DNA from 2 places in the Photobacterium japonica genome. Region 2 is predicted to be linked to the other one. Evidence: riboswitches for the same ligand, from Rfam matches in the RefSeq annotation. Region 2 holds a riboswitch; the other holds the start of a gene.
What was found. A riboswitch is a leader RNA that binds a small molecule or an ion and turns the genes downstream of it on or off. The one in region 2 is predicted to bind thiamine pyrophosphate.
Positions count from the first base shown of each region.

Region 1: it holds a riboswitch for thiamine pyrophosphate, as region 2 does, so the genes downstream of both, thiD (bifunctional hydroxymethylpyrimidine kinase/phosphomethylpyrimidine kinase) here and thiB (thiamine ABC transporter substrate binding subunit) in region 2, are expected to answer to the same signal.

Region 1 covers NZ_JAKJSN010000044.1:15,610-20,448, forward strand. Annotated here, with positions in the region: gene L4C36_RS16710 (ABC transporter permease) at 1-223, opposite strand, end outside; gene L4C36_RS16715 (ABC transporter ATP-binding protein) at 216-1,028, opposite strand; gene thiD (bifunctional hydroxymethylpyrimidine kinase/phosphomethylpyrimidine kinase) at 1,048-1,899, opposite strand; TPP riboswitch at 1,972-2,069, opposite strand; gene L4C36_RS16725 (VanZ family protein) at 2,148-2,531, opposite strand; gene L4C36_RS16730 (hypothetical protein) at 2,685-2,855, shown strand; gene ylqF (ribosome biogenesis GTPase YlqF) at 3,118-4,065, shown strand; gene L4C36_RS16740 (hypothetical protein) at 4,432-4,839, shown strand, end outside.
Region 2 covers NZ_JAKJSN010000015.1:86,723-91,561, forward strand. Annotated here, with positions in the region: gene leuC (3-isopropylmalate dehydratase large subunit) at 1-448, shown strand, start outside; gene leuD (3-isopropylmalate dehydratase small subunit) at 464-1,066, shown strand; gene L4C36_RS06685 (DUF547 domain-containing protein) at 1,211-1,993, shown strand; TPP riboswitch at 2,051-2,158, shown strand; gene thiB (thiamine ABC transporter substrate binding subunit) at 2,261-3,280, shown strand; gene thiP (thiamine/thiamine pyrophosphate ABC transporter permease ThiP) at 3,306-4,839, shown strand, end outside.

The DNA.
Region 1 (4,839 bases), on a different contig from region 2:
GCCGCTGCACCATGCGTTCAAACACATCCAACGGCGCCGGCAAAATGAACGACGGCATAGCAAACACCACCACAATGGCATGCCAGATACCAACGATGATCGCCGCACTGATCGCCACTCGCACCACAGGATGCGATAACGGGGACGCGGAAACAGCCGCCTTTGTGGAGGATGACGACTGTACAGCAGAGGATGCGGGCGTTAATGGGGTCAAGTTATTCATCATCTTGCTCCAAGCGCGTTAAGATCTCTTGCTGCAGGCGGGCGCAATCGGCATCGTAGTCACGCGGTGTCGTCGACGCTGGCACTTCAAGCGCCGTCGCCCTAGCAGGTTGCCCTTGCAGGATGTACAACGCATCGGCCAGACGCAGGGCTTCTTGCGGATCATGGGTGATCAGCACCACGGTTTTGCCTTTCAGTAGCGTGCAGGCGAGGTTTTGCAATTTATGGCGTGTGACGGCATCGAGCGCCGAAAAAGGCTCATCCATCAGTACCATGGGTTTGTCTTGCATCAAGGTACGCGCCAATGCCACCCGTTGACGCATCCCGCCAGAAAGTTGCTGAGGGCGATAATGCGCTTTGTCGGCTAAGCCCACACTGGCTAATAGCGTGAGGGCTTTATTTTTGGCGTGACTGGCGAGATCAGCATGATGGGTGGTGGAATCGGAGGAACGATGCGATGCTGGCGCACCAAATCGCGTACTCAACATGACGTTATCCAGTACCGTTAACCACGGCATTAACAGATCTTGCTGACCCATGTAAGCGATGTGTCCGTTCAGATCAGACACGGGTGTCGTGGTTAGACGCCCCTTCCACGCGACGTTGTCACCCAATAACCCGGCTAAATAGCGTAACAGCGAGCTTTTCCCGCACCCACTGCGCCCCAATAAACAGGTCCATTGGCCAGCGGGGATCTGCATGTTCAACCCCGCCAACGTTGCCGTTTCACTGTCGAGATAGCGTAAATAGCCGTCTTCAATCGTCACCGTCACCGCACGAGGGGGCGCTAACGGTGACGGCTTCATGGACGTCACACATGGCGTGTTAACGGACATCATTATGCCCAGGGAAGAAATGGTGCACAGGGCCATGACCTTGACCAATGTCTAACGCGTCAGCATGCAAAATCGCCTGTGAGATATACTGTTTGCCCAACGTCACCGCTTGTAATAAATCGTTGCCTTGTGCCAGATAAGACGCGATCGCCGACGACAAGGTACAGCCTGTGCCATGGGTATTGCGGGTTTGTACGCGTTTTGCGCTCAGTTGCTGCACAGCATCGGCGAAAATCAGCAAATCGTTACTGTTCTCGTCTTGCTCAAGATGGCCACCTTTTAGCAATACCGCTTTGGCACCTAACTGACGCAGGTCAGCAATCATCGCCGTCATGTCCGCTTCGTTAGCCGGTACCTGACCACCCACCAGCGCCGCCGCTTCTGGCAGATTCGGGGTGATCACATCCGCCAATGGCAACAATTCGGCCTTCAATGTGCTGATGGCCGAGGTTTCCAATAACAGATCCCCGCTGGTGGCCACCATGACAGGATCCACCACCACATAGGCAGGACGATATTGCTTAATTTTGGCGGCAACGACCTTGATGATATCGGTATCAGCCAACATACCCACTTTCACCGCCACCACATTCAAATCGGAAAATACCGCGTCGAGCTGGAATTCCACATGTTCAAACGGGATAGGACAAATGGCAGAGACGCCCAACGTATTTTGTGCCGTGATCGCCGTAATGACCGAGCAGGCATAACCGCCCGTCGCAGAAATCGCTTTAATATCAGCTTGAATGCCAGCACCGCCGCCACTGTCTGAACCGGCAATGGTTAATACAATCGGCGTTGAGACAACAGGTTGTTGCGGAGTGTACGATAAAATAGACATGATAATCCCTTGAACTGACGTTCTAGAACATATCAAGCCCATACAGGGATAATGAGAAAGGAAAGATCATCATCTGCAAGACAGATAGTTCCCTACGCCAGTGTTAACTGAATCAGGTTCAACGGGTCTCGCAAAGCGATCTCAGCCATCAGGCTCCCCGACTACACTGCTGCGATAGTAACAATATTTAATAAAAGAGCAACATATCAAACTTGTATTGTATTGATTATGTGTATCAAAACACTTTTTCACATGCTTTTCGAAACATTTGTGTTGGTAAAATGACTCACCACATAACGGGCAAGCATCGCCAATGAAATGCCACACACAATACCGCCACCATTCGCGGCCATGTCTAACCACTCCCCATAACGGTTCACATACGGTTGAATCAGCTCTATCGCCCCACTCCACAACCAAAACACGCCACCCAATGCGATCCAGTATCGCGGTCTGACAAACGCCGCTGGGAACATTAACGCCGCATAAGCAATAAAATGGTGGGTTTTATCCGTTCCCGGCACCGTTGGCAAACTGGGCATGGGCGACAGGGATAACAGCGTGATAGCCAACAGTGTTAAAACGGTAATTGCCACCCAGTAGCGTTGCATTAAACGGAAAATCATTATCATAAGAGCTCAATATAAAAAAGGGTGCATAACTTACTATGCCCTTCACGTAATCACAAGATGACCAAGATCAAGCTGTCACCTATTTCACTCTCAAACGGTATACCGCTTGTCTACGCTTATAGTAAGCCCTTTGAGTGCCAGCAAGGAGGAGTTATGGACTTTTCAGAACGCATGAAGTTACGCGGCAAAGCCGAAGAAGACCTGTATTTTGCAAAACGTGACAAAGCCCTTATTGATGCCATCCATGATATGGCGGCAGAGGGCCGCATCAAGCAATGGCATGAAAATGTAGACAAGGACGATGACCGACCCCCTCGCACATGAACAGGCACGACAACGGCAACCCGATTCGCTAACGTGGCTGGCTATCATTAACGCACAGTAAATACGCGCATCTCCGTTTACCTTCTGCCGCTTCCACAGCAACGGCGTGAAAAGATTTATGTATATCAAGAAGTACGTTACACTTCCTCACAAACCGTAATCGTTGGTGATGCAGGCGACTGCTGCAAATAACCGACATGAATTCCACCGGTTGCGCTTACCCAAGGTGCTCGCACGCCGGAAAAGAAAATAGAGCTTCCCTATGAGTAACACCATCCAGTGGTTCCCGGGCCACATGCACAAAGCGCGTAAAGAGATTGAGGAAGTACTTCCAAAGATCGATGTGATCATTGAAGTGCTTGATGCCCGTATCCCTTTCAGTAGCGAAAACCCACTGATCAAAACCTTTCGTGAAAAGAACAACAAGCCTGTCGTTAAAGTGCTGAACAAGCGTGACTTGGCGGATCCGGAAATGACGGAGATGTGGATCAATCACCTTGAAAAAGAGCAAGGCGTAAAAGCCATTGCCATCACCACTGAAAACATTAACGAAGTGAATAAAATCACTGAGCTGTGCCGCAAATTGGCGCCACACCGTGAAGACATGGGCAAGCATATTCGCACCATGATCATGGGTATCCCGAACGTGGGTAAATCGACCATTATCAACACCCTTGCGGGTCGTTCAGTGGCGATTACCGGTAACCAGCCAGCCGTTACCCGTCAGCAGCAGCGTATTAACCTGCAAAACGGGATCGTACTGTCTGATACCCCTGGAATTTTGTGGCCAAAAGTGGAAAACCCACACAGTGGTTTCCGCCTTGCCGCAACGGGCGCAGTGAAAGATACCGCGATGGATTACATCGATGTGGCTTTCTTTACCGTTGAATACTTGGCACAAGCCTACCCTGAGCGCTTGAAAGCCCGTTACGACATTGACGAGCTACCAGAATCTGAAATCGAAATGATGGAAGAAATCGGTCGCAAGCGTGGTTGTCTGAAATCAGGTGGTCGCGTGGATCTGCACAAAGCCTCTGAAATTCTGATCAATGAACTGCGTAACGGTACGCTGGGTCAAATCACGATGGAACGCCCAGAAATGATCACCCAAGAGTTGATCGATGTGGCTGTAGAAAGCGAGCGCAAAGCCGAAGAAAAAATTCGCGTAAAAGAAGAGCGTCGTAAGCGTTACTTGCGTAACAAGCGCTAATTTTCACGACCGTGTCTGCGTAAAAACAGGCGCATTGCAAAAACGGCATCGTCGTCATGCAATCTGGAGCCACCTGCACTGAGCGGCAGGTGGCTTTTTCACCCTTGCAGCCCTGCAAAAAAACAACGAAAATAGCCCATACTCAAGTGAACGCCCAATACCCTTTCGTTGAAGATCGCATCTTGAGGGAATTTAGGGTGATAGGGAAACTTTTCGTGCTACGGCCGGTCTGATTTCGTTCAAGCATGTTTATTTTCAGCCTGTTGATACCCAACACGCTGACTGAAGTAAGGTCTAAAAACGTTTTTCATGTATGCCACTGACACACGCCGCCAACGAGCCAAATACGCCCTATGGTTAATCGCCATGGCGATGTTTGTGTGCACCAGTCAAAATACACGACTAACAACGACCTGCTCGGCATCACCGACCGTCAACGCGGTTGATACGCTTAACGCGACCTTTATCACCGGCAATACACCGGCGTTGGCACAATCAAACCCTATCGTCGCGTTTCTTGCCATGCAGATCGACGCGTTGCACGCCGAAGCGCAACAAAATGATGCCCTCACCCGCATAGCCAACAGCGACATCAGCAACGCCTGTTCGCTGACTGACCACCTGCTACCGTGGCACTCGCCCCAACTTGAACACGGCATCATCAATTTACTGTTTATCGTCCTTACCTTTGCTGTCTTTGCCGGCGCAGGGTTACTGGTACCGGTTCTCACTGAACCGATTATTCCGACGCAGCGGCGTCACCTGACTTTTTGT
Region 2 (4,839 bases):
TTACATGGGGCTGGAAGCAGGCAAAACCCTGGCCGATTTCCGCATTGATAAAGTGTTTATCGGTTCGTGCACCAACTCACGCATCGAAGACATGCGTGCTGCTGCTGCGATTGCCAAAGGCCGTAAAGTGGCCGCCAATGTGCAAGCTTTGGTGGTACCGGGATCGGAGCAAGTGAAAGCACAGGCTGAAAAAGAAGGGCTGGATACGATCTTTATCGAGGCCGGTTTTGAATGGCGCCTGCCGGGCTGCTCCATGTGTCTGGCGATGAACAACGATCGCTTGGGACCGCATGAGCGTTGTGCGTCCACCAGTAACCGTAACTTTGAAGGCCGTCAGGGCCGTGATGGTCGCACCCACTTGGTGAGCCCGGCCATGGCCGCTGCTGCCGCGTGTGCGGGCCACTTCGTTGATATCCGTGAACTTGAACCTGCGGCAACGCCGGCCTAACAGAAGGAACGCACAATGACAGGATTCCAACAGCATACTGGCTTGGTCGTCCCACTGGACGCCGCCAATGTCGATACCGATGCCATTATTCCCAAGCAGTTTCTGCAAAAAGTCACCCGCACCGGGTTTGGCAAACATCTGTTTCATGACTGGCGCTTCTTGGATGATGCCGGTCAGCAGCCGAACCCCGCGTTCATCATGAATGCGCCGCGCTATCAGGGTGCGAGCATTTTGCTCGCCCGTGAAAACTTTGGCTGTGGATCATCCCGTGAACACGCCCCGTGGGCATTGGCAGATTACGGTATTCAGGTCATGATCGCGCCGAGCTTTGCCGATATTTTTTACGGCAACAGCATCAATAACCAAATGGTGCCGGTACGCCTGACTGAGCAGGAAGTGGATGAACTGTTCCAGTATGTGGACGCGAACGAAGGCGCAACCATCACGGTGGATTTAGAAGCGATGACGGTCACCTCCAATGGCAAAGTATATACGTTCGAGATCGACGCCTTCCGTCGTCACTGCTTGCTTAACGGTCTGGATAACATCGGTCTGACGCTGCAACATGAAGCGAAAATCGCGGATTATGAGCGCAATATCCCCGCATTTTTAGCCTAACCTCGATTCACAAAACGCGCCTCAGCCAGATAACATCATGGGCTGCGGCGCATTTTTTATCCTCCCGAAAGCTTTTCTCTTCTTTGCCGGTCTGATGTCTTAACCCTATATAGGCTCATCAGCCCACTTTTCAAGGAGATCGCCATGCGTTTGATCTTGCTCGTCAGCTTGTTACTCATCCCCTCGCTATCGTGGGCTGCGCCCAAGGCCGACCTCTGGCCATATTGGCAGGCGACCCAAGCCAACAGTACGCAGACCGTCGATCATCAACGCTGGCAACAGTTGCTGGATCGTTACTTGGTCGTCGCGCCCTCACAAACCCGCTTTCGCTATAGTGCCGTCACCGACAACGATCAGTACGCACTGGGCCGCTACCTGCGCGATCTGGCTGCTATCGATCCGCGCCAACTCAATCGCCGTGAGCAGTTTGCCTATTGGGTGAACCTGTACAACGCGCAGACTGTGAAGCTGATCCTCGCTCATTATCCGGTGTCGTCTATCACCAAGATCGGCGGCTTTTTCAGCTTCGGTCCGTGGGATGACGACGTCGTGACCATCAACGGCAAACCACTTTCCCTCAATGATATCGAACACCGGATCTTGCGCCCTATCTGGCGTGATCCGCGTATTCACTACGCAGTCAATTGTGCCAGCCTCGGCTGTCCTGATTTGCTGCCGCGCGCCTTTACCGCCAATAACACCGACACCTTGTTAGAGCAGGCTGCCAAGCGCTTCATTAATAGTGACAAAGGCGTCAAGATAGACAGCGATCGCGTCCAGTTATCCTCCATTTATGACTGGTACGGGAGTGACTTTGGCACGCAAGCGCAGCTGCAACAGCACCTCAACCGCTACCGTACCGGGACGCCTGTCACCTTACAACATGTCCGTTACGACTATGACTGGCGACTCAATGCTGCCCAATAAGTGATTGTCTTCCTTGCTGAGCACTAGCCACGCCAGCATCCCCCTATTACAATATGCTCGTTCTCATTGGGGAGCCCGAACACAAAAAAGGGCTGAGATTGCACCGCAAAACCCACTGAACCTGATCCAGTTAGCACTGGCGTAGGAATTGAGACCGAGTCATGCACTTTCTGCCCAGATCAGACACATTCGACTGACAGGCAGATCTCAACCCTGTGCCCTCTTATTTATCTCGTTTGCCGGATGCAAACGTAGCAGGAGCACACCGTGAAAAAAGCCCTTTCCCTTTTTGCTGTCTCATTGACGAGCGCGATCGCCACCAGCCCAGCATGGGCCGCAGAAAATGCCAACGCGAACAGCGATAACACGCTGACCGTGTACACCTACAGCTCATTCGCCTCTGACTGGGGACCGGGACCGGCGATTGAAAAAGCCTTTGAAGCGCAGTGTGATTGCGATTTGCAATTCATCGCACTGGATGATGGGGTATCCATTTTGAACCGCGTGCGTCTGGAAGGCAAAAATTCAAAAGCCGATGTGCTATTAGGACTGGATAACAACCTGATCAGCGAAGCGAAAAAAACCGGCCTGCTGGCCGAACACACCGTGGATACCCGTCAAGTCACCATCCCGAATGGCTGGACAGACACCACGTTCGTGCCGTATGACTTTGGCTATTTTGCTTTTGTGTATGACAGCAGCAAACTGACTAACCCACCGAAAAGCTTGGATGAACTCGTCAAGCGCGATGATCTCAACATCCTATATCAAGATCCTCGCACATCCACGCCCGGCCAAGGCTTAATGCTGTGGATGAAGTCCGTCTATGGCGATAAGGCCGCAGACGCGTGGCAACAACTGGCGAAGAAAACCGTCACCGTCACCAAGGGCTGGTCGGAAGCCTACAACATGTTCCTGAAAGGCGAAGCGGACATGGTGCTGTCTTACACCACGTCACCGGCTTATCACCGGATCGCAGAGAAAGACGCGAAATACAAAGCCGCGAATTTCAGCGAAGGGCATTACCTGCAAGTGGAAGTGGCCGCCAAGCTGAAAAGCAGTGATAACCCGGTACTGGCGGATCAGTTCATGGCCTTCATTTTGACGCCGGCATTCCAAGACCAAATCCCAACGGGCAACTGGATGTATCCGGTGATCAAGCAAACGCTACCCGAAGGCTTTGAACAATTAACCCTGCCAAGCAAGGCACTGGAATTTAACGCCGATGAGGTCGCGAAACAGCGCCGCAGTTGGATCCGAGAATGGCAATATGCGCTGACTCAGTAACTCATCCCGATAGTAGGCACTTACCTTGCATTCCCGCCACACCGCTTTATTGCCCGGCCTGTTTAGCGCCGGGCTCATTATCGCCATCGTGATCTGCGCCTTAGGGGCGTTAATCGTTGAAGCGAACACACTCGATATCCTGCCGTTATGGCAGGATCCGTATTTACGCCATGTAACGGGCTTTTCCTTTACTCAAGCCCTACTTTCGACACTGCTAAGTGTCGTGCCGGCGATCCCTGTCGCCTATGCACTGTCACGCCGCCAATTTCCCGGAAAAGCCCTGCTTTTGCGGGTATTTGCCATGACGCTGGTGCTGCCGGTGCTGGTCGCGGTATTCGGTCTGTTGGCCATCTATGGCAATAACGGTTTACTGATGCATGGCCTACATGCGTTAGGCTGGCAACCGGATGTGTCCCTGTACGGATTGCAAGGCATTTTGCTCGCTCATGTATTTTTGAACCTGCCGTTAGCGACACGCCTGTTGTACCAAAGTCTGGACAGCATTCCGCACGAACAACATCAACTCGCGACCCATTTGGGGCTATCCAGTGGGCAGCAGTTCATGTTTGTCGCCTGGCCGCGTTTGCGCCAGCAATTACCCCATGTAATTGGCTTGGTGTTCATGCTGTGTTTCACCAGTTTTGCCGTCATCATGGCACTGGGTGGCGGCCCCCAAGCCACCACCATTGAGCTGGCGATTTACCAAGCCTTACGTTACGACTTTGATTTAGCCGGCGGGGCGATACTGGCACTGTGGCAAATGGTGCTGTGTGGCAGCTTAGTGCTGCTGACTCAACGGTTTGCCAAACCGTTAGCCACCACGCACACGTCGGCTAAACAAGCTCGCCAACCACAGTTTGATTCCTTAGCCAGTCGCTGCTGGGACGGCGTGTGGATTGGCCTTGCGCTGCTGTTAGTGCTACCGCCGCTGTTTGCCGTCGTGCTCGCGGGGCTGAATCCCCACACCCTGGGTCAATTACAAGCCCCTGCCTTGTGGCAAGCGGTAGGACAATCGCTACACATCGCCATCATCGCCGCCCTGCTGGCCGTGATCGGCGGCGTCGCGATATTGCTCACCAGCCGCCAATGGCGCTTACGCCGTCAACGTTGGGCCGCCGATGGCATCGAGTTGATCGGTACCATCATTTTGATCACGCCGGGGCTGGTACTGAGTACCGGGATCTTCCTGTTATTGCGCCAGTTTACCGATGCATTTTCCGTCGCGTTCTGGGTTGTGGTGGCTGTGAATGCTCTGATGGCGCTGCCGTATGTACTCAAAACCCTGAGCCAGCCCATGCTGCATATTGCCCAACAATATGACCCGCTGTGCCAAAGTTTGGGGATGCACGGCCTCACCCGCTTGTGGCTGGTGGAATGGCGGGCATTACGGGCGCCAATAGCCCAAGCACTGGCGATCGGCTTTGTGCTCTCACTGGGTGATTTAGGGGCCATCGCCCTGTTTGGCAGCAATGATTTCCAAACCCTGCCACTGTATTTATTCCAACTACTGGGCAGCTACCAAATGGACGCGGCCGCCGTCACGGCATTGATCTTATTAC